DNA from 3 places in the Bradyrhizobium sp. WSM1253 genome. Region 1 is predicted to be linked to each of the others. Evidence: predicted binding sites of a transcription regulator. Region 1 holds the regulator's gene; each other region holds the start of a gene.
What was found. The regulator PhoB, encoded in region 1, activates phosphate uptake and scavenging genes when phosphate is short. The targets are predictions, from matches to a motif close to TGTCATNNANCTGTCAT.
Positions count from the first base shown of each region.

Region 1 (7,864 bases):
CTATAAGAAGGAGACCGGCAACGGTCTGAACTACCAGTCGATCGGCTCCGGCGGCGGCATCAAGCAGATCCAGGCCAAGACCGTGACCTTCGGCGCCAGCGACGCGCCGCTCAAGGCCGAGCAGCTCGAGAAGGACGGCCTCGTCCAGTGGCCGATGGTGATGGGTGCCATCGTTCCCGTCGTCAACATCGAGGGCGTGAAGCCCGGCGAGATGGTGTTCGACGGCGAGACGCTGGCCAGCATCTATCTCGGCAAGATCACCAAATGGGATGACGCCGCGATCAAGAAGCTCAACCCGAACGTGAAGCTGCCCTCGGAGGCCATCACCGTGGTCCGCCGTTCGGACGGCTCTGGCACCACCTTCAACTTCACCAACTACCTCGCCAAGGCCAGCGCGGACTGGAAGAGCAAGGTCGGTGAGGGTACCGCGGTCGAGTGGCCGGTCGGCGTCGGCGCCAAGGGCAATGAAGGCGTATCGGGCAATATCAGCCAGACCAAGAACTCGATCGGCTACGTCGAGTACGCCTATGCCAAGCAGAACAAGCTGACCTACACCGGCCTCGTCAACAAGGCCGGCAAGCCGGTGCAGCCCACCGTCGAAGCGTTCCAGGCGGCCGCCTCCAACGCCGACTGGGCCAAGGCTCCCGGCTACTACGTCATCCTGACCGACCAGCCCGGCGAGAAGTCCTGGCCGATCACGGCGGCGACGTTCATCCTGATGCACAAGGACGCCACCGACAAGGCGGCCTCGCAGGAAGCCATCAAGTTCTTCCGCTGGGCCTTCAAGAACGGCGGCAAGGCGGCTGAAGAGCTCGACTACATCCCGATGCCGGACCCGGTCGTTCAGCTGATCGAGAAGACCTGGGCTGCCGAAATCAAGAGCTAGCTTCGCGACGCTCGTGCCCCGGATGCGATGCGCCGCATCCGGGGCACGGACCAACAAAAAAACGTATGCTATTTAGTACAGGGGATCGGCGTGGCAGAGATGGCCGTTCAGAGCGATGTAATCGACGACGCCGGACCGTATGATCGCGCCAAGGCCTTGAGCGCGTTCAAGCTCGGCGACGTTACCTTCTACTGGATCACGCGGCTCTCCGCGATCTCGGTGCTTCTGATCCTCGGCGGCATTATCATTTCGCTGATCGTCGGCGCCTTCCCGGCGATGAAGGAATTCGGGGTCTCGTTCCTGTGGACGCAGCGCTGGGCGCCGTCGGCCGATCCGCCGGTGCTCGGCGCGCTCGGGCCAATGTACGGCACGCTCGTCACCTCCTTCATCGCGATGCTGATCGCCATTCCCGTGGGTCTCGGCATTGCGATCTTCCTCACCGAGCTCTGCCCGCAATGGCTGCGCCGCCCGATCGGCATGGCGATCGAGCTGCTCGCCGGCATCCCCTCGATCATCTACGGCATGTGGGGCTTCTTCGTGTTGGGTCCGTTCCTCGCCAACACGTTCCAGCCCTTCATGATCAAGATCTTCGACGGCGTGCCCGTGCTGGGCGCGATCTTCGCAGGTCCCCCGTCCTATCTCAGCCTGTTCAATGCCGCGCTGATCCTCGCCATCATGGTGCTGCCCTTCATCACCTCGATCTCAGTCGACGTGTTCAAGACCGTGCCTCCGGTGCTGAAGGAAGCCGCCTACGGCGTCGGCTGCACCACCTGGGAAGTCGTCCGCAGCGTGGTGATCCCCTACACCCGCGTCGGCGTCATCGGCGGCGTCATGCTGGCGCTGGGCCGGGCGCTCGGCGAGACCATGGCGGTGACCTTCATCATCGGCAACTCGTTCCGGATCTCGTCGTCGATCTTCGCGCCGGGCACCACGATCTCGGCGGCGATCGCATCCGAGTTCGCCGAGAGCGACGGCCTGCACCAGTCCGGCCTGATCCTGCTCGGTCTCCTGCTGTTCGTGCTGACCTTCTTCGTGCTTGCAGCGGCGCGGCTGATGCTGATGCGGCTGGAAAAGAAGGCGGGGAACTAGCGCCATGAATCCGATCTATTCACGCCGCCGCCGCAAGGACATCGTCGTTCGCGGGCTCTGCATCGCCGCAACGGCCTTCGGCGTCACCTGGCTCGCGCTGATCCTGATCACGCTGCTCTACAATGGACTGGCGGGACTCAATGTCCAGCTGTTCACCGAGAACACGCCGCCTCCCGGATCGAACGAGGGCGGCCTGCTCAACGCCATCGTCGGCTCGCTGATCATGACCGTGATCGGCGTCGGCATCGGCGCGCCGCTCGGCATGTTCGCCGGCACCTATCTCGCCGAATACGGCCGCAATGACCGGCTGACCTCGGTGATCCGCTTCATCAACGATATCCTGCTCTCGGCGCCCTCGATCATCATCGGCCTGTTCATCTACGGCGCGGTGGTGGTGCCGATGCGCGGCTTCTCGGCGATCGCAGGCTCGCTCGCGCTCGCGGTCATCGTGATCCCGGTGGTGCTGCGCACGACCGAGGACATGCTGCTGCTGGTGCCGAACGCGCTGCGCGAGGCGGCCTCGGCGCTCGGCCTGCCGCGTTCGCTGGTGATCAAGCGGATCGCCTATCGCGCCGCGCGCTCCGGCCTCATCACCGGCGTGCTGCTCGCAACCGCTCGCGTCGCCGGTGAAACTGCGCCGCTGCTGTTCACCGCGCTGTCGAACCAGTTCTTCAGCCTCGGCCTGAATAAGACGATGGCGAACCTGCCTGTCACCATCAACAACTTCGTGCAGAGCCCCTATGCCTATTGGAAGCAATTGGCCTGGAGCGGGGCGCTGCTCATCACCCTGACCGTTCTTGCCCTTAATATTGGCGCGCGCATCCTTGGCGCCGAGAGGACCGCAAAATGAGTGATCTTTCCGTATCGATGAGCGCGGCCGGTGGGCTGCCCCACGCGCCGGTGCTGCCGGAGGCGCCCCCGAAGGTGACCGTGCGCAACCTGAACTTCTATTACGGCGAGCACCACGCGCTGAAGAACATCAACCTGACGCTGGGCGCCAATCGCGTCACGGCGTTCATCGGTCCGTCGGGCTGCGGCAAGTCGACCCTGCTGCGCATCTTCAACCGGATGTACGACCTCTATCCCGGCCAGCGCGCCACTGGTCAGCTGATGCTCGACCAGACCAACATCCTCGACGGCAAGCTGGACCTCAATTTGCTGCGCGCCCGCGTCGGCATGGTGTTCCAGAAGCCGACGCCGTTCCCGATGACGATCTACGAGAACATCGCGTTCGGCATCCGCCTGTATGAGAAGATCTCGAAGTCCGAAATGGACGGCCGCGTCGAGAAGGCGCTGCGCGGCGGCGCGCTGTGGAACGAGGTCAAGGACAAGCTCAACGCCTCCGGCCTGTCGCTCTCCGGCGGCCAGCAGCAGCGCCTCTGCATCGCCCGCACCGTCGCGGTGCGGCCCGAGGTGATCCTGTTCGACGAACCCTGTTCGGCGCTCGACCCGATCTCGACCGCCAAGGTCGAGGAGCTGATCCAGGAGCTGTCCGAGGATTACACGATCGCGATCGTCACCCACAACATGCAGCAGGCGGCGCGCGTCTCCGACAAGACCGCCTTCATGTATCTCGGCGAGCTGATCGAGTTCGACGACACCAGCAAGATCTTCACGTCGCCGACCGACCGGCGCACGCAGGATTACATCACCGGCCGGTTCGGCTGAGGAGACGCGACATGGCTTCCGAACATACCGCAAAGGCTTTCGACACCGACCTCCAGGAACTCACCCGCCTGGTCGCCGAGATGGGCGGCATCGCCGAGCGCATGATCGTCGAGTCCGTCGACGCGCTGATCCGCCGCGACGTCCCGCTCGGCCAGCGCGTCGTCGCCATCGACACCGAGCTCGACGCGCTGCAGAAGCGCATCGAGGAGCGTGCGGTGCTCACCATCGCCCGCCGCCAGCCGATGGCGGTCGATCTGCGCGAGATCGTCGGCGCCATGCGCGTCGCGACCGATCTCGAGCGCATCGGCGACCTCGCCAAGAACATGGGCAAGCGCGTCGCGGCGCTGGAGACGGACTTCCATCCGCTCAAGCTGTTCCGCGGCCTCGAGCACATGACCGACCTCGTGCAGCAGCAGGTCAAGTCGGTGCTGGACGCCTATGCCGCGCATGATTTGCCGGCGGCGATGGCGGTGTGGAAGGGCGACGAGGAAGTCGACGCCATCTGCACCTCGCTGTTCCGCGAGCTCCTCACCTACATGATGGAGGATCCGCGCAACATCTCGTTCTGTATTCACCTGATGTTCTGCGCCAAGAACATTGAGCGGATCGGCGACCACGCCACCAACATCGCCGAGACCGTGTTCTACATGATCGAGGGCCAGGCGATCACCGACAAGCGGCCGAAGGGCGACATGACGACCTTCGCCAACACGGTACCGAACACCTGAAGACTTAAGGGAGCGACGACCCGATGGGCGCACGCATTATGGTGGTTGAGGACGAGGAAGCCCTGACCGAGCTTCTCCGCTACAACCTCGAAGGCGACGGCTATGACGTCGAGACGGTGATGCGCGGCGACGACGCCGACACCCGCCTCAAGGAGCACATCCCCGATCTGATCGTGCTCGACTGGATGCTGCCGGGCCTGTCAGGCATCGAACTGTGCCGCCGGCTTCGCACCCGTCCCGAGACCAAGCAGCTCCCGATCATCATGCTCACCGCGCGCGGCGAGGAGAGCGAGCGGGTGCGGGGTCTTGCGACCGGCGCCGACGATTACATCGTCAAGCCGTTCTCGGTGCCGGAGCTGCTGGCGCGCGTGAAGGGCCTGCTGCGGCGCGCGAGCCCCGAGCGGCTCGCCACCGTGCTTGCTTTTGGCGACATCGAGCTCGACCGCGACAAGCGCCGCGTGGCGCGCTCAGGCCGGCCGATCGATCTCGGTCCGACCGAATATCGCCTGCTGGAGTTCTTCCTGGAGCACCCGGGCCGGGTGTTCTCGCGCGAGCAACTGCTCGACAGCGTCTGGGGCCGCGACATCTATATCGACGAGCGTACCGTCGACGTGCATATCGGCCGCCTGCGCAAGCTGCTCAATCTCGGCCGCGAGCAAGACCCGATCCGCACCGTCCGCGGCGCCGGCTACGCGCTGGATGATCGGTTTGCGAAGGCGGAGCAGGTGTAGGGTTGCAGGCTTGTTTGTTGGCGAGCTGTCCCTGCATTCTCCGATGTCGTCCCGGACAAGCGAGCGCTGATCCGGGACCCATAACCACAGGGAGTGGTTTGGCGAAGACTCCGAGTTACCCCTTTCGCACGACTACTGCGTGCTCGGAGTATGGGTCCTGGCTTTCGCCAGGACGACACTGAAATTATTGAACTGTCTTTGCGCGACGACTTGCCGTGATTACCGCGGACCCGGCTTCACCGGTGCGCGGCGCCGATCCGACGCCGGCTGGTACGCAACACGCGAGTGCTGGGCGCAATAGGGCAGGCCGGACAGCGCCCGTCCACCGCAGAAGAAGAAGTCCGGGCTCGAGGGATCGCCGACCGGCCAGTGGCAGGTCGCCTCGTTCAATTCGAGCAGCGACAGCCGCTGGCTCATCGGCACCACGTTGTCGTAGGTGACCGGATCCGGCTCAGCCTCGACCTCGAAGGCCTGCGCCAGCGCGGTGTTGCCGCGCGAGATCGGGCGGCTCACCCGCATCATGTGCTGCGCGGGGCGCGCCTTGCGCGGCCGGGGCGCTGCCGATGATGGGCTCTTGGCGCGGCCCGAAAGACCGAGCCTGTGCACTTTGCCGATCACGGCATTGCGGGTCACATTGCCGAGCTCCGCCGCGATCTGGCTGGCCGAAAGTCCGGCCTCCCAGAGCTTTTTCAGCTGCTCGACGCGATCATCGGACCAGGTCAAAACCGTCATTGCACCCTTTCCCTCGCTGCGCGCCAGCCATCCTGGGGCCTCGCAGCGAATGCCTAAGCCTTCAAAAACCCGTGCCGCCAGAATCCCTTAAGGCTCGCCGGGCGCGTCTTGAACGCCCGAACGTTTACGCCGGTACATAAGGACTTAAAGATCAGAACCACTGCACGAGATGTCGTATCTGACAATCCAAACGCTACAATATGGCGTGACTCCCGCGCAAGAGTCCGCCGACTCGCTTCCACATGTTCCGTGGCTAAATCCCGCAAAATCGGCACCGCAAGACTACGGATTCAGCGTTTCGCGAGGCTTTCCGGGCGGCATTGACACCCGTTTCACCAGGCCTAAGATAGTCGCACGTGCCGCCCTCAAGAGGCGGCACGTTTCGTTTTCCGGGCCGGTCGATGGTGCGTTGCGTAATGCACGCTTACACCGTCCGCAACATTCAAGTGACCGTCATGACTAACAGCGCAGCGCCGCATTTGCTCCCCGTTTTCGCCAGGTCCGACCTCGGTTTCGAGCGTGGCGAAGGCTGCTGGCTGATCGCGACCAATGGCGAGCGCTATCTCGATTTCACCTCCGGGGTGGCGGTGAATGCGCTCGGCCATGCCCATCCGGCGCTGGTCGCGGCGTTGCAGGAACAGGCCACGAAGCTCTGGCACATGTCGAACCTGTTCCAGAGCCCGGACGGCGAAAAGCTTGCCGCGCGCCTGTGCAATGAAAGTTTCGCGGACTTCGTGTTCTTCTGCAATTCCGGCGCCGAAGCGCTGGAATGCGTGATCAAGGTCGTGCGCCGCTATCACGCCGCGAAGGGCCATCCAGACCGCTATCGCATGATCACCTTCGAAGGCGCCTTCCATGGCCGCACGCTGGCGACGCTGGCCGCGACGGGTTCGGCAAAATATCTCGAAGGTTTCGGCCCACCCATGGAGGGCTTCGACCAGGTTGCGCATGGCGATCTCGAGGCAGTGAAAAAGGCGATCGGTCCGCAGACCGCCGGCATCCTGATCGAGCCGATCCAGGGCGAGGGCGGTGTGCGTTCGGCAACGCCTGCCTTCCTGAGGGCGTTGCGCCAGCTCTGCGACGAGCGCGGCCTGTTGCTCGCCTTCGACGAGGTGCAGACCGGCATGGGCCGCACCGGCGATCTGTTCGCATACCGCCGCCTTGGCGTCGAACCTGACGTGATGTCGCTGGCCAAGGCGCTCGGCGGCGGCTTCCCGATCGGCGCCTGCCTTGCGACCGCGGAAGCGGCGTCCGGCATGACGCCGGGCTCGCACGGCTCGACCTTCGGCGGCAATCCGCTCGCGATCGCGGCGGCGAACGCCGTGCTCGACGTCATGCTCAAGCCCGGCTTCTTCGACCACGTGCAGAGGATGTCGCTGCTGCTCAAGCAGAAGCTCGCTTCCGTGATCGACCGTCATGGCGATGTCGTCAGCGAAGTGCGCGGCGAGGGCCTCCTGATCGGCATCAAGGCCGTGGTGCCTTCCGGCGATCTCGTTGCCGCCTTGCGCGCAGAAAAGCTGCTCACCGTCGGTGCCGGCGACAATGTCGTGCGTTTCCTGCCGCCTTTGATCGTCACCGAAGCCGAGATCGAGGACAGCGTCGGGCGGCTCGAGCGCGCCTGCACGGCGTTGTCCGGCAACAAGCGGGCGGCAAGCTGATGAGCACGTCGCCCGATAAAACGCCCAAGAAAACACCGAAGCACTTCCTCGATATCAACGAGCTGCCGCTGTCGGAGCTCAAGCGCATGCTGGCCGCGTCCTCCGCGATGAAGGCGAAGCAGAAGGCGCATCAGCCGGTCAGGCCGCTCGAAGGCAAGACGCTGGCGATGATCTTCGAGCGCCCCTCGACGCGGACGCGGGTGTCTTTCGATGTCGCCATGCGCCAGCTCGGCGGCGAGCCGATCATGCTCACCGGCGCCGAGATGCAGCTCGGCCGCGGCGAAACCATCGCCGACACCGCGCGGGTGCTGTCGCGCTATGTCGACGCCATCATGATCCGCATCCTCAATCACGATGCGCTGCTGGAGCTTG
Region 1 covers NZ_JH600073.1:4,264,092-4,271,955, reverse strand. The annotation lists gene pstS (phosphate ABC transporter substrate-binding protein PstS) at 1-886, shown strand, start outside; gene pstC (phosphate ABC transporter permease subunit PstC) at 986-1,975, shown strand; gene pstA (phosphate ABC transporter permease PstA) at 1,980-2,825, shown strand; gene pstB (phosphate ABC transporter ATP-binding protein PstB) at 2,822-3,643, shown strand; gene phoU (phosphate signaling complex protein PhoU) at 3,655-4,371, shown strand; gene phoB (phosphate regulon transcriptional regulator PhoB) at 4,395-5,102, shown strand; gene BRA1253DRAFT_RS21735 (GcrA family cell cycle regulator) at 5,322-5,834, opposite strand; gene BRA1253DRAFT_RS21730 (aspartate aminotransferase family protein) at 6,290-7,492, shown strand; gene argF (ornithine carbamoyltransferase) at 7,492-7,864, shown strand, end outside.

Region 2 (7,864 bases), 3.1 Mb from region 1:
GCTGGCACGGGACAATAATTGTAACACAGGAACCCTCGAAGGTTCGAGTTTGGAGCAGCCGCCAAGTGATGACCAGTGAACGTCAACGCGCCGCCAATCGCGCCAATGCGAAACTCAGCACCGGCCCGAGATCCCCGTCGGGAAAGGCGCGCGCGAGCCGGAATGCACGCCGCCATGGCCTCGCCGCGCAAGTGGCGCTCGATGCTGATCGGCTCGCGCGCGCCGAGCAACTCGCCCGGGCGATCATGGAGGCAACCTTCGGCCGGATCGATTTGCTGCAAGCGCGATCGATCGCGCAGGCCGAACTTGCGGTCAGGCGAGGGCGTGCGGTGGCCAATGCACTGCTGGCTCAACTGTGCGCAACCGCGTGCGGCTCTGATCCAGCTTCAGGCCCGGTGGCGTCAGGGCGAGGAGACGCCTGTGCCGGTCTTGTTCACGACCTCAAAATGGTCGAGCGCTATCTGCGGCGTGCGCAGGCACGGCGCGACAGGTTGCTGCGACGTCGTCTCTCCGACGCAAGCCGGTAGGGGGCTGTGCAATGCCGCCCCGCTGGACGCGGGCCAAGACCGCGCAAGTCGGCCGAGGCGGTTGGTCACGCGGAACAGGCCCAGTGATCGGCGTCCGGACCGGTTTTCATGCCGATCGGTTCGCGCCAATGCGCGCGTGCGCGCAATGCCACGGCCGCCGCGCCTTGTTCAGCCGCTGCACGAGGTCCTGCACCGCCGCGCGCTTGGTGGCGATGGCGCTGTCGGAGGCGACGATAAAGGTGATGGTCGGCGTCAGGCCCCCGGGTGTTTGTGCGCTCCGGCATCAGGAGGGGAGCTCGAAATGCGCAGAACGAACCCAATTAACGTGAAGGATTACAACGTAGTCTTGTTCGTTGCCAACGCCGAGATGTTAGAGCTGAGGCCGGTTTGGCGCAGCCACGGCGGCGACCGCTTCGAGCCGCGACCTTGGGGCTTCGATATTGAACAGGCAGGTTCGCCGGTCTGGACGGAAGGGCGTTCGCGAATGGCAAAATGCCAAGGCTGTGTCAACTGCGGACAGCGGATCTCACTGTCCATTCGTCGCGGTTGTGCAAGTGTGGCGGGAGCGAAGAAGTGTAGGCCATTGAAATGGTTGAAATAATGTCGGCCTGACGACAAACGTCGTGCCGAAGCTAATATCGCCCTCCGATACCTGCATTTGGCGCGGCGCATCGGGAGGAAGTTGTAATTGCATTCCAAAGTCGCTTATCAAATTAGCCGTACGTCAGGATTGCCGATGTTAGGCAGTTGGCAATTCAAACCAAGTGGTGCTTCCGATGCTACGCGATCCCAGAATGTCCGATGACCGTGTGGATCAATGGCTCGCATTTGCGCGCCAGTTTTTGCGGGCTCTCGCAGTTCGCAAGAGGAAGCAATTCGATCGGAGGGTGCCGATCGGAGACCTTCTCACCGAGCGCGACGATAACGCCGCAGCGTATGGGTTCGGCGAGGGCACCACGATGTACGACAACGCGCTCGTTCTGGGGTCTGTCAAGGTCGGACGAAATACCTGGATTGGACCAGGATGTATCCTGGATGGCTCGGGGGGAGATTTGCAGATAGGGGACTGGTGCTCCATCTCCGCTGGCGTCCAGATCTACACACATAACACCGTAAATCGTTCTATTTCGCTCGGCAGGGACCCGATCGATTACGCACCCACCTGGATCGGCAATGGAGTATATGTCGGCCCTAATTCCGTGATCCAAATGGGTGTAACGATCGGCGACCGCGCGATCATAGGTGCAAATTCACTGGTCAACAGGGATATTCCTACAGGTGCCAAGGCGTTTGGCTGTCCTGCGCGCCTTCAGCAGCCCTCAACGTCGAAATAAATGCAATCCGCGGCCGGCCCAAGTTTCCATTTTCGCCGCAACTCCGGTCGCCGCCGATTTAATGGCAAGTATCAACGAGCAAGCTGAGGAATAAATTACTGCATTAACAAATTTAAGTTGCTCTTTCGCTAGTTTGACGTACCATTTAATTGAGGGCTGGCTGTTGCAGGATGATCCCCATGACCCATCTTGATACCGACGGCGAAGATCGTCGTGAGTTCTTGAAGAGCTGCGGAAAATTTGCCGCCGTCACCCCTCCTGCCATGACGCTGTTGCTGTCCACCTCTCTTACTTCAGCCGCGATAGCCAGTTCAGGCGGTCATATTGTGCACGGCAACAATGGCTACGGCAACGGCGGCGGTGACGGCAGTCCGAACAATAAAGAGGATCGCGATCGCTAGATGTTGCTGTGGACAGCCGCGCCATAGCGGTGTCTACGGCGTCGCGACCGTCGCGGGGCTCAACCGGTGCGGCGGCGCTTGCGGCTGGATGAACGGTTGATCAACAAATCGTCCAGCTTCTTGCCGGCTCGGAGCTGCGCCTTCAACCAGCGGGGTTGCTTGCCACGACCGGACCAGGTCTCGGACGGGTTTTTCGGATTTTGATACTTCGGCAGCACTGGCGGGTAGGGGCGGCGCGCACGTTCGCCGTTGGGGGCCCCGGAAGTTCCCTCGATCCTGCGAAGCCGCTCTTCGAGCTTGGCTTTTTCCGCAATCATTCTCCGACTAAGAACAGTCGTCACTTCATCGTAAAGCCGCCACAGCTCGGCTGTGGCCGCGGATGCCCACTCGTCGTTCCCCATGGAAGCCGTCCCCACTACTTCCGATTTGAAATAGGAGGGGGGCTTATCAGGTCGAAGCCCCGTCGGGCAAGCCTGATCGGCCTGCCCACAGAACTCTAGTGTGCAGTGCGGTACTTCTTGGGGCTACCAGCCGGGCCTGTGCCTTCGACCGGCCGGTCGCCTCCCAGCCGGTCTCCGCCGGCGGACCCTTCGCATCGGGCCGAGCAAGCGCTGCTCGGCCATCGACACACGACTACGTAAATTCTGCAATTCAGTGAATTGAACGATCAGAGATTCATGCGTTTGCCGCAAAACAGCCGAAGAATACATGTGACCACCTACTCATTACCAGCGATGACCCGTGACCGCAGATTGAAGTTTGCCGGGTTAACGAAAATGTCGGCCGAACTTTGCTGACCAGGTTTTCATCGGTGCCCCTGCCGAAGCAGCCGTTATCGTTCGAGACGTCTGATTAATGGTTAGAAAATTTCCACTCCTCATATTGATGTTGGATGAATAGTCTTACTTTTTGAGCCTCCTCCGTGTTATGGGTCGAGGCTTTTCAGCCGCCTCGCTCCGGTCAAGTTTGTCGAATGTTAGATTTGAATCATGAATGTGACTATATATCGTTCGTAATAAGTGGTCGGTGATGAGCTTGATGGCGGTTAACCAATCCTGACAAGGCAGCCACATACTGGACCGCCAGATCTGCGGGAGAGTTTTGCAGATCATGGCCAGCCGAGAAGGCGCTGTTTTGTAGATGAATCGGCTGCTTCGGATTTTCCGTGGAGGACCGCAATCCTACGGTGCTGCATGCATTCTCAAAGCGAGTTACAGTGGTGTGGCCATCATGCGTTGCCGATACGCGCCGCGACGAATCGACAGTGCGGCGTTTTGGCAGAACGGATTGGTTGTGCTTCCCGCGCGTCTTGAGGTGAATGCAGGAATAAAAACTGCCGCGCGGGGTATCAGGGATAGGCAGGGGAAGCATGCGCCGCATCAGAGTCGTCATCGCGGATCGGCACCCGATCGTCTTGCAGGGAATCAGCAGCGTCCTTGCGGCGCAGCGTGATTTTGCGATCGTGGCCGCCTGCGGCGATACTGCAAGCTGCATTGGGGCCATCCGACTTCTGGTGCCCGATATTGCACTGGTCGATATTGCAATGCCCAGTATCAGTCGACCGGACATTCTGGCTATCGCAAACACCGCTGGCCAAGGTACCCGGGTCATTTTCTTCGCTGAAAAGGCCGGCGATCAAAGGTTGCAGACGCTGGCCGCGGGCCGCGCCTGCCTCGTCCTCACGAGGGATGCTGAGCCGGAGATGCTGGTCGCGACCCTGAGGAAGGTTGCGGAACGCCAGGGACCGGCATCGCGGTCGCCGTGCACAGGTGGCGAGGTCCGTGGGGAGTCTCACACCGGCGAGGAAAAGGCTCCGACGCAGCTGACCGACCGGGAGCGGCAGATCATGAGACTTGTATCGGAGGGGCTATCGAACAAGGAGATTGGGCGTTTCCTGAGCATTACCGATGGTACGATCAAAGTCCACCTTCACCACATCTTCCAGAAGCTCGATATCAGCAATCGAACAGTTCTCGCGGCATTTGCAATTTCGCAAAACGGGAAACATGCGGCCGCACGTGAACTCGCCTCTTCCGGCCTACTACAGCAGGATTCGGCGGTTCGAAACGACGAGGACGTTAAGCGAAGCAATGTCCTTCCGGAAGGTACGCGTTAGCTGGACACCGCATCATGCTGGGCGGTGAGCATCGGTTGCGGCGCGCAGATGCTCGGCCATGTTTCGGCAGGCTCCTTCGGCCTCAGCCAATGTTCGGAAGGGCGACCCGCTGATCTTGATCGCGCCATTGTTCTCGTAGAGTGGTCGCCAACTCGCCAGGTATCCGGAGCGTCCGTGAAAGCCTGGACCGGTAGGGCTCTCCAGGCTGATCACAAACGAGAAGCCATCGCCGCTCGCGCTCCAGATCTCCATGTTTTCGATGGGCCGGTGAAATTGCAGTGGCGTGGCAATCATCCGTCGTGCGGCGCCCTTAATCAAGCGAATCAGATATATGCATATTAAATATTAGTTTGACACTCCAGATTGGGGTTTCCCGGCGCCGGGGCGAGCAAGCCCGAGGCCATGGAAATGCTGGCAATCTGCTGGCGGCGCACGCTTCGTAATCTCCATCTTTCAAACAAAATTCTGGTTGAAAGTCTATTTAATATATAATAGGAATAAAGCAAATTTAAATCAAGGGGAGCGCATCGTGAGCCAAAGTGGCAATGAAGATGACGACCGGCGGGCGTTCCTAAAAACCTGCGGAAGATTCGCGGCCGTGACACCCCCCGTCATGACGCTGCTGCTGTCGACCTCGCTGACCTCGACGGCCATCGCGCGTTCAGGCGGACAGAACGGAGCAACGCATGGCGACGACAGGGGCCAGTCGTTCCTCGACAACGACCGCCCGTCCTCTGCAGCGTCGGGGTCCTCTGGCGGCGGGGCACCTGGAGGCGGTGGCGGACCTGGGGGGCGGCGTGGAGGGGCATCTGCTGCTGGAGGGCCATCCGGCAGTGGCGGCGGATCCGGCGGAGCGGCCGGTGGCAAAGGACCTTTCGCGACGGGAGGGAACTCCGGAGATCCGACCGCATATGGAGGGGTCGATTGTGCAGATGAAGAAGACGACGAGCGGAGGCACAAGCCCGAGTGCGAGCGAGCCGCCACTCGACTTTCGAGCGCAACCCGCTCCGAGCATTAACAACGGTTCGACCCGCTGTTGTTGCATGCTGAGCAGCCTGGCCCAATGGAGCGTGCCGCGCCTGGGCACATGAGTACTCTATTAACGCGCCGCCGCATCGTTATCGGCAACGCAGCATCCGAATGTTAGTCGCGTTTTTCTCTGATTGCATATTTTTTTGCCCACCATCGAAGCTGGCGGAATTCTCGCGGACATATTGCCAGGAGACCTCACATGAAAATCTGCGCTCGAGTGGACAACCCCGCTGCTGTTCTTCGCCAGCGTCTCGAAGCGCTTGCCTCCCAACTCGCGGAACTTGAGAGTCTCAGGGACCGAGTGGATCGAGAAGAGAACCATCAGCGCGAGCTGCGCCGGTCGGGCTATCTCGGACGGCGCGCGAGCTCAGAGCGCCACCCTGCAACGTCGCAGATTTAAAGCTTATGCCTGCTCCGCCTGGTCGCAACCCATCAAATTATTCAGCGAGAGTCCGAAAGCGAACGGATGGTTCGAATTTAATCGATCATATTTGGCTCGGCGGGGGGCGAGCGGTTCATCCGCAGCAGCATCCCGTCACGCCGAGAACAGGGGCGCTAGTTTTCTGGCGCAGTACGTGCGGGGAGCGGGGGGTCTTCAATCTACTAACTAGTTTCGCTTGAAAGGATGAAAGCTCGTGAATGATGCCAATGTGAAAGTCGAAACGCAGGCCGATCCGGTGAATGAGAACGCGAATGGTGCAAAACCAAGGTTCGATTTGCCGCTTTTGAATTTCCAGGAACTCCTCCGTGGCTTCGCCGAGCAGGGCGCCGCACAGACCAAGAAAAATATCGCGAGCATGAAAGCGACTTCCGAGGAGATCAGCGACATTCTCCGTGAAGCCTGCTCTATGAACGCCAGAGGGGCCGTTGATTACGGCGCCAAGGTCATCGAGATTTCCAAAGACAATACCAGCGCCACCCTGGAGTTTTTATCCCGGCTCGCTGAGACCAGGTCGCTGCTGGATATCGTGCATCTTTCGACCGCCCGAAGCCGCGAGGCTTTCGAAGTTGTCTCCGCACAGAATCGGGAGCTTTGGGAGCTCGCGCAGAAAGTTGCGATCGAGACGACCGAGCCCATCAAGACTAGCTTCAACAGAGTGCTGCACAAGACCGTCTGAACCGAGGCTACCGGCCGCGCGGATCGACTGGACAGGCGTTTCCGCGACGAGGGGACGCTCGGTCCAGTCGATGGCGGGCCAGCGTGCTCAGGGTCCGCAACAGATTGCAGGAAACGAAGATGGGTGTGGTAATGATCAAATGCCCGGAAACGGGCGACGCTATTTCGACGGGTATCGAGACTGATCGCGAAAGGTTTCGCTGCAGCGCGGTATTCTTCTCGCGCACCTATTGTCGGGTCTGCGCGGCTACACACGAGTGGTTCGCGCGAGAGGCCTGGGTCTACGAGCCTGCCCTGGATAGTCGGTCGCCGGGCGGCTGGCGGGCGTCTCGCGCCGGCGCGGCTTGAATAAGTCCTGCTCCGCCACGCGAAATTATCCGATCGATCCTGCGGCTCATCACCTTGTAGCACTCGCATGCCACGGCTTCGAGCCGCGGCCGGTCAATCTCGAGCTGACCGCGGCGGTTGGATTTCAACGCTCTTGACGCGCGCAACGCCCTCACAACATGCGTGACCGTGGTGCGTCGGACGCCCAGTAGCTCCGACATAGTCTCCTGGGTCAAGGGGAGGAGATTGCTGCCATTCGCCCGGTCGTGAATTTGAAGCAGCCAGCAGGCCATCCGGGCTTCGACGGAATGCAGTGCATTGCAAGCCGCGACGTGCTGAACCTGCGTCAGCAGCGATCTCGTGAAAATCTGCACCATGGATGCGATCGCGGCGCTGCGCCCCAGAGCTGACAAAAATTGCGCCGCCGGAATCTGCAGCACGGGCCCCGGTACGCGGACGACTACCGTCACGGATGAGTGGGATGTACCAAGCGCCAACGTTAGACCGATCGCACCTTCACGACCGATCACCGCTATGGCGGCAGTCTGCCCGTTCGGCAAGTCCACGATGTAGGAAATCGCGCCGCCACAGGGGAAGAGAAGGTGCTCGATTCGATCTCCCGATCGGACCAGTACGGCGTCGCGCTTGAGTACGACTTTCCGCAGGTGAGGCGCAAGCAAAGCGAAATCCGCCGCCGGCAACGCTGCTAACAATCGATTACCAACTCTTGTCGCGTGGTCCATCATGGGATTCGTCCCCCACGGAGGTCCGGCGCTAGGTCTCCTGCCGGCTGGTGCCGGCTGGTCTGCACTACTCAACAGCGCTCCAATCGGTCACCGGAGATATGGTTCCAATTGGGAGTCGTGCGTGTGCGACGGCACCGCCACGCACGATCCCGCTAGATCCTGCGATTGGCTCCAACTGGAGACCGGCAGGCTCGCGGGGATTGCAGTTGATGTCGGCCAAGCCTATCGCTCGTCCGCCTTCTCGGGAACCGGAAAGAGTGTCAT
Region 2 covers NZ_JH600073.1:1,204,882-1,212,745, reverse strand. The annotation lists gene BRA1253DRAFT_RS07740 (hypothetical protein) at 1-79, shown strand, start outside; gene BRA1253DRAFT_RS40430 (hypothetical protein) at 69-527, shown strand; partial or broken gene BRA1253DRAFT_RS45090 (aliphatic sulfonates ABC transporter substrate-binding protein) at 637-786, opposite strand; gene BRA1253DRAFT_RS07730 (DapH/DapD/GlmU-related protein) at 1,322-1,861, shown strand; gene BRA1253DRAFT_RS07725 (hypothetical protein) at 2,032-2,262, shown strand; gene BRA1253DRAFT_RS07720 (H-NS family nucleoid-associated regulatory protein) at 2,322-2,663, opposite strand; gene BRA1253DRAFT_RS07715 (response regulator transcription factor) at 3,632-4,378, shown strand; gene BRA1253DRAFT_RS07710 (hypothetical protein) at 4,391-4,672, opposite strand; partial or broken gene BRA1253DRAFT_RS46145 (hypothetical protein) at 4,905-5,183, shown strand; gene BRA1253DRAFT_RS07700 (phasin family protein) at 6,046-6,528, shown strand; gene BRA1253DRAFT_RS07695 (Crp/Fnr family transcriptional regulator) at 6,809-7,600, opposite strand.
Region 2: the regulator PhoB is predicted to act here: its motif matches at 1,128-1,144, upstream of BRA1253DRAFT_RS07730 (DapH/DapD/GlmU-related protein).

Region 3 (7,864 bases), 3.5 Mb from region 1:
GAACGCCGAAGGGACCGGGTGCGGGATCGATGCAGGCTCTTTACGCTCAGCTACTGGTGGGACTGATCAACGGCTCGTTCTACGCGCTGCTCAGTCTCGGGCTTGCCGTGATCTTCGGCATGCTCAACATCATCAATTTCGCCCATGGCGCGCTCTACATGATGGGCGCGTTCGTCGCCTACTTCCTGCTGAACATCGGCGGCATCAACTACTGGTGGGCGTTACTGCTTGCCCCGATCATCGTCGGCATCTTCGGCATGATCCTGGAACGGACCATGCTGCAATGGCTGACGGGGCTCGATCATCTCTACGGCCTGCTCCTGACCTTCGGCATTGCGCTGATCGTGCAGGGCGTGTTCCAGAACTATTTCGGCTCCTCCGGCATGCCTTACGCCATTCCGGACCAGCTCAAGGGCGGCATGAATCTCGGCTTCATGTTCCTGCCCATCTATCGCGGCTGGGTCGTCATCTTCTCGCTGATCGTGTGTGTTGCGACCTGGTTCCTGATCGAGAAGACGCGGCTCGGCGCCTATTTGCGTGCCGCGACTGAAAACCCGACGCTGGTGCGCGCTTTCGGCGTCAACGTGCCGCGCATGATCACGCTGACCTATGGTTTGGGTGTCGGCCTGGCCGCGCTTGCTGGCGTGCTCTCGGCGCCGATCAACCAGGTGCGGCCGCTGATGGGCGCCGACCTGATCATCGTGGTGTTCGCGGTGGTCGTGATCGGCGGCATGGGATCGATCATGGGCTCCATCATCACCGGCTTTGCGCTCGGTGTGATCGAGGGCATGACCAAATATTTCTACCCCGAGGCCTCCAACACCGTCGTGTTCGTGCTGATGGTGCTGGTGCTCTTGGTGAAGCCAACGGGATTGACGGGAAGGGCGGCCTGATATGACAGCCTTGACGGACGACACGCTGCCGGTAACCCCGCGCGCGATCCGCGACGAGATGATCGTGTTCGTGGTGATGGCGCTGCTGCTGGCTTCGGTGCCATTCACGGGAGTCTACCCGTTCTTCGTGATGCAGGCACTGTGCTTCGCGCTGCTCGCCTGCGCCTTCAACCTGCTGATCGGCTATGGCGGTTTGCTGTCCTTCGGTCATGCGATGTTCTTAGGCACGGCCGGCTATTGCAGCGCGCATGCTCTGAAGGTCTGGGCGCTGCCGCCGGAGCTCGGCATCCTCGTCGGCGTCGCCGGTGCCTTCGTGCTCTCGCTCATCACGGGCTATATCTCGATCCGGCGCCAGGGCATCTATTTCTCGATGATCACGCTGGCGCTGTCGCAGCTTCTGTACTTCATCTACCTCCAGGCGCCGTTCACCCATGGCGAAGACGGCATCCAGGGCATCCCGCAAGGACGCATGTTCGGCGTGTTCGATCTGACCAAGCCGACCGTGCTCTATTACGTGGTTCTGGTCGGCTTCCTCGCCGGCTTCCTGCTGATCTTCCGCATCATCAACTCGCCCTTCGGCGAAGTCCTCAAGGCGATCCGCGAGAACGAGCCGCGCGCGATCTCGCTGGGTTACCGCACCGATCAGTACAAGTTCCTGGCTTTCGTCCTGTCGGGCACGCTGGCCGGCTTTGCCGGTGCGCTGAAAGTCTTCGTGGCGCAGAACGCCTCGCTCACCGACGTGCACTGGTCAATGTCGGGCGAAGTCGTGCTGATGACGCTGGTCGGTGGTCTAGGAACCGTGTTCGGTCCCGTGGTCGGTGCCTTCGTGATCATCGCCATGCAGCAATATCTGGCGGGGTTCGGGCAGTGGGTGACCGTGATCCAGGGCTCGATCTTCGTGATCTGCGTGCTCACCTTCCGCCGTGGTGTCATCGGCGAAATCGCGCATTACTTCCGCCGGTCGCTGTAAGTCATTGATCTAATGGAAGATGTGTTGACTCGCGAAAGCGGTGGATGATCCGGCTCCACGGGCGTGAGGTGGCACGCGCGTGGATCGAAAATGGTCTATGACAGTTTCATGACGGCCCCCTTTGGCCAGGCCATTATCCAACCGGTAGTTTCTCTCCCATGATGCGATTGTTTCGCTCTTTCCTGCCCAAGGAAGAACGGTTCTTCGACCTGTTCGACCGCCACGCCCAGACCGTGATCCAGGGTTCGATCGCGCTCCAGAGCATGCTCAACGGGGGCGAGGAGACGCCGGTCTATTGCCAGCGCGTCAACCAGTTCGAGAACGATGCGGACAATATCACCCGTGAGGTGCTGACGGCGGTGCGTCGCACCTTCATCACCCCGTTCGACCGCGGCGACATCAAGAACCTGATCACCTCGATGGACGACGCCATCGACCAGATGCAGCAGACCGCCAAGGCCGTGATGCTGTTCGAGGTCCGCAGCTTCGAGCCGCCGATGCGGGAGATCGGCGGGCTACTGATCGAATGCGCCAATCTGGTCGGCCGTGCGCTGCCGTTGATGCAGAAGATCGGTCAGAACGTGGCCATGCTGACTGCGATCACCGAAGAGCTGGGCAAGCTGGAAGGCCGCGTCGACGATCTCCATGATATCGGGCTGAAGGAACTTTTCCTCAAGCATCGCGACGGCAACGCGATGGATTTCATCGTCGGCGCGGAAATCTACGACCATCTCGAGAAAGTCGCCGATCGCTTCGACGACGTCGCGAACGAGATCAACAGCATCGTCATCGAGCAAGTTTAGGGCAGGGGCCACGCCGTGGATGTTGCGTTGGGTCTTCCCGTCCTGGTCGGATTGATCGCCGTCGCGCTGCTGTTCGACTTCCTGAACGGCCTGCACGACGCCGCCAATTCGATTGCGACCATCGTCTCGACCCGCGTGCTGCGGCCGCAATACGCGGTGTTCTGGGCCGCGTTCTTCAATTTCGTTGCCTTCATGGTGTTCGGGCTCCACGTCGCCCAGACCATCGGCACCGGCATCATCGATCCCGCGATCGTGGATGCTCAGGTGATCTTCGCCGCGCTCGTCGGCGCCATCGTCTGGAACCTGGTGACATGGGCGCTCGGCATCCCGTCGTCCTCGTCTCATGCATTGATCGGCGGCTTGTTTGGTGCCGGTGTGGCCAAAGCCGGCCTTTCGGCGGCGGTCTGGAGCGGATTGTCCAAGACGGTGATCGCCATCGTGCTGTCTCCGCTGGTCGGCTTCCTGCTCGCGATGGTGCTGGTCGCGATCGTCTCCTGGGCCTCGGTACGCTCCACGCCCTTTGCCGTCGATCGCGCCTTCCGCATCCTGCAATTCGCCTCCGCCTCGCTCTATTCGCTCGGCCATGGGGGCAACGACGCGCAGAAGACCATGGGCATCATCGCCGTGCTGCTCTATTCGCAGGGCCAGCTCGGCGGCGAATTCTTCGTCCCCTTCTGGGTGGTGCTCTCGTGCCAGGCCGCGATGGCGATGGGGACGCTGATGGGCGGCTGGCGCATCGTTCGCACTATGGGCCTGCGCATCACCAAGTTGACCCCGATGCAGGGCTTTTGCGCCGAGACCGGCGGTGCCGCGACCCTGTTCATGGCGACCTTCCTCGGCGTTCCCGTCTCGACCACCCACACCATCACCGGGGCCATTGTCGGCGTCGGCGCCGCCCGCCGCCTCTCGGCGGTGCGCTGGAACGTCGCCAGCTCGATCGTCTATGCCTGGGTGATCACCATGCCGGCCTCGGCCATCGTAGCCGCGCTCTCCTGGTGGGCGGTCAAGCTCTTCGTCAAGTAACCAGCTTCAGCCCGACGATCCCGGCGACGATCAGCCCGATGCTGGCGAGGCGGAACGCGGTGGCCGGCTCGCCGAACAGGATGATGCCGAGCGTCGCGGTACCGACCGCGCCGATGCCGGTCCAGACTGCATAAGCGGTTCCAATCGGCAGCGATTTGAGGGCGAGCCCGAGCAGGAGGATGCTGCCGGCCATGGCGCCGAGCGTGAGGACCGACGGAACGAGCTTGCTGAACCCCTCGGTGTATTTGAGGCCGATCGCCCAGGAGACCTCCAGCAGACCGGCGACGAACAGGATGCTCCAGGCCATGACGACCCTCCATTCAAGGCAGGGTCGTCCCCGCGACTGGCGTGCCGATAGGAAGGGAAGGCCGTCCCTCCCAAACAAGCCCGATATGGGGCTGGCCGGAAGGCTCCGCAATCACCAGATGAGGCTTGATCAGGCTCATTTTCCCTGCCAAACGCTGCCGCAATGTCCGACATCGCCACCACAGCCGAATCGACGGCCCGTTCCTCGCTTGCCGCTGAAGTGTCGCGGCGGCGTACCTTTGCGATCATCTCGCATCCGGACGCCGGCAAGACCACGCTGACCGAAAAGCTGCTGCTGTTCGGTGGCGCCATCAATCTGGCCGGCCAGGTCAAGGCCAAGGGCGAGCGCCGCAACACGCGTTCGGACTGGATGAAGATCGAGCGCGAGCGCGGCATCTCGGTCGTGACCTCGGTCATGACCTTCGAGTTCGAGGGCCTCGTTTTCAATCTGCTGGACACGCCGGGCCACGAGGACTTTTCGGAAGACACCTATCGCACGCTCACGGCGGTCGATTCCGCCGTCATGGTGATCGACGCCGCCAAGGGCATCGAGGCGCGCACCCGAAAGCTGTTCGAGGTGTGTCGTCTCCGGGACATCCCGATCATCACCTTCATCAACAAGATGGACCGCGAGAGCCGCGACGTCTTCGAGCTCCTGGACGAGATCGAGAAGACGCTGGCGCTCGATACCACGCCAATGACCTGGCCTGTCGGCCGCGGCCGCGAGTTCCTCGGCACCTATGACGTCGTCAATGGCGGCGTGCGCCTGCTCGAAGGCGGCGGTGCCAAGACCGGCGCGGCGCAGCAGATCGAGATCGCCGAGCTCGCCAAGCTCAACGCCAATCTCGACGTGTCAGCGGTCAAGGACGAACTCGAGCTCGTCACCGCGGCTTCAAAGCCGTTCGAGCTCGAAGCGTTTCGCGAGGGCCATCTGACGCCGGTCTATTTCGGCAGCGCGCTACGCAATTTCGGCGTCGGCGACCTGCTGCAAGGCCTCGGCAAGTTCGCGCCCGAGCCGCGCGCGCAGGAGAGCGACCAGCGCAAGGTCGAAGCCACCGACCCGCGCATGAGCGCCTTCGTGTTCAAGATCCAGGCCAACATGGATCCCAACCATCGCGACCGTATCGCCTTCGCCCGCCTCTGCTCCGGCAAGCTCAGCCGCGGCATGAAGGCGAAGCTCGTGCGCACCGGCAAGAGCATGCCGCTGTCGAGCCCGCAATTCTTCTTCGCGCAGGACCGTTCGGTTGCGGACGAGGCTTATGCCGGCGATGTCGTCGGCATTCCCAATCACGGCACGCTGCGCATCGGCGATACGCTGACCGACGGTGAGGATTTCAACTTCGTCGGCGTGCCGAGCTTTGCGCCGGAAATCGTCCGCCGCGTACGTCTCACCGATGCGATGAAAGCGAAGAAGCTGAAGGAAGCGCTTCAGCAGATGTCGGAAGAGGGCGTGGTGCAGGTGTTCCGTCCCCGCGACGGTGCGCCCGCGTTGGTCGGCGTCGTCGGCGCGCTCCAGCTCGACGTGCTCAAGGCGCGGCTGGATGCGGAATATTCCCTGCCGGTCGAGTTCGAGGTCAGCGAGTTCCAGCTCGCGCGCTGGGTCTCTTCGGACGACCGCAAGAAGCTCGACACCTTCATCGCCGCCAACACCTCCAGCATCGCCGACGATGTCGACGGCGATCCCGTCTATCTGGCGCGGAACGAGTTCTATCTCGGCTACACCAGGGAACGGGCCGAAGGCATCGCGTTCACCAACGTCAAGGACGTCAAGAAGAAGGGGTAGGGGCGTTCCGTCCGCTCCTCACCCTCCGCTGCCATGCCCCGCGAAAGCGGGGCATCCAGTACGCCGCAGCCTCTCGGCTCAATCACAATCGCCTCTGGGATACTGGGTCGTCCGGTCAAGCCGGACGACGACACCGCGTGTACGCGCGAGCATGTGAACGCTTGCAGGCTTGACGGCTTCTCCGGCGATGCCACGTTCTGGTCATGTGGCGCGGCATCCTTGTTTTCTTCCTGCTGGCGATCTCGACGATCGCCGCGGACGCGCGGCCCAGGCAAATCAACCCAATTCCGTTTTCGCACGAGCCGTGCAGCGTCCTCGACGGCAGGCCCTGCACGCCGTCCTACTGCAGCCCGCTCGAGCCTGGTCCCTGCATTCCCGAGATCGACTATCCCTACGGCCAGAACCTCCAGCTCACGATCCAAAGCGTACCGTCGGAGGCGGATCGCGGCAAATATCAAAAGCCTGATCACGATCTCGATACGATCGGCGATCTCTTCGCCGAGCTGCGCACTTGCTGGTCGCCGCCAACGGACAATGCCCGAGCAGGCATGCAAATCGCCGTGCGTTTCAGCTTCAACAAATCGGGCGGCCTGATCGGCCCGCCGCGCCTGACCTTTGCGACCGCAGGCGTCCCCGCCGAGACGAGAACCTCCTACCTCAATGCGATCAATTCATCGTTGAACGCCTGCCTGCCGCTGAAATTCACCGGCGGTCTTGGCGGTGCCCTCGCCGGGCGGCCAATCGCGATCCGATATGTCGACAATCGCGAGATCGGCAAGTAGCGCATCAGTTGCGACCCGCGGCCAATCGATGATACGCCATGGGCTGGGGCGCTGGTTGGGGGGAGAATCTCGTGGGTCTGCTGGTTATGATCCTGGGGCTTGCGCTGTTTTTTGCAGCGCATGTGTTCACGACGAAACGCGAGGCGCGCGCGCAGGCCATCGCGAGACTGGGCGAGGGGACCTACAAAATCCTCTATTCGCTTGCCTCGCTCGCGGGGCTCGCGCTGATCATCTGGGGCTTCGCGCATTACCGTGCGACGGGCTGGATCGACGTCTGGTATCCGCCGAAGGCGCTGAAGCACATCACGCTCGCGCTGATGTTGCCCGCGGTCATCCTGGTGGTTGCGTCCTATCTGCGCGGCCGCATCTATGCGACGCTGAAGCATCCGATGCTGGCCGGCATCAAGCTGTGGGCGGCGGCGCATCTTCTGGCCAATGGCGATCTCGGCTCCATCATCCTGTTCGGCTCCTTTCTCGGCTGGGCGGTGTATGATCGCATCACGCTGAAGCGTCGCACCGATGGCGGCGGTCCGCCGATTCCGGTGGGCGGCGTCACCAACGATCTGATCGCTGTGGTGGTCGGAATCGTCGCTTATCTGGCGCTGGCGTTTGCGTTCCATCCGGTCGTGATCGGTGTTCCCGTGATGGGCGGCTAGCCGATCAGCACAAGACAGGACCGCATGCCCTGCGCGGAAAGTGACAAGGTAACAAGAGCAACAAGCCAAGGTCATTCCGATGGACTGGTCGCATTCTCAGATCCCGCCAATGCGGTTCGAGGCGCGCTTCGGCGATCGAGTCGTACCGGCATTTTGCGATCGGCCTTCGAGCCTGTGGGCGATGATTGCGGACGCGTGCGCCCGCAATCCCGACGGCGAAGCGCTGATCTCAGGCCATGTCCGGCTGAGCTGGCGGCAGGCCGCGGAGCAGGCTGCGCGGATCGCAGCGGGATTTCGCAAGCTCGGATTGCAGCGCGGCGATCGTGTCGCGATCCTGCTCGGCAACCGGGTCGAATTCCCGCTGCTGCTGTTTGCTGCCGCGCATGAGGGGCTCGTCACGGTGCTGCTCAGCACACGGCAGCAGAAGCCGGAAATCGCCTATGTGCTCGCCGACTGCGGCGCAAAGATATTGATCCACGAGGCGGCCCTCGCGGAGCGGCTGCCGGACGTGCGGGATGTGCCCGAAATAAGCCACCGCATCGCCGTCGACGACGATCCGGCTTTGTCGCGTTTCGCTGTGCTGGCAGACAACGCGCCGGCCTCGGCGCCGATCGAGACGAGCGAGGAGGACACTGCGATGATCCTCTA
Region 3 covers NZ_JH600073.1:806,589-814,452, reverse strand. The annotation lists gene BRA1253DRAFT_RS05790 (branched-chain amino acid ABC transporter permease) at 30-893, shown strand; gene BRA1253DRAFT_RS05785 (branched-chain amino acid ABC transporter permease) at 895-1,863, shown strand; gene BRA1253DRAFT_RS05780 (DUF47 domain-containing protein) at 2,022-2,666, shown strand; gene BRA1253DRAFT_RS05775 (inorganic phosphate transporter) at 2,682-3,689, shown strand; gene sugE (quaternary ammonium compound efflux SMR transporter SugE) at 3,682-3,996, opposite strand; gene BRA1253DRAFT_RS05765 (peptide chain release factor 3) at 4,159-5,778, shown strand; gene BRA1253DRAFT_RS05760 (hypothetical protein) at 5,982-6,560, shown strand; gene BRA1253DRAFT_RS05755 (NnrU family protein) at 6,632-7,216, shown strand; gene BRA1253DRAFT_RS05750 (class I adenylate-forming enzyme family protein) at 7,296-7,864, shown strand, end outside.
Region 3: the regulator PhoB is predicted to act here: its motif matches at 1,961-1,977, upstream of BRA1253DRAFT_RS05780 (DUF47 domain-containing protein).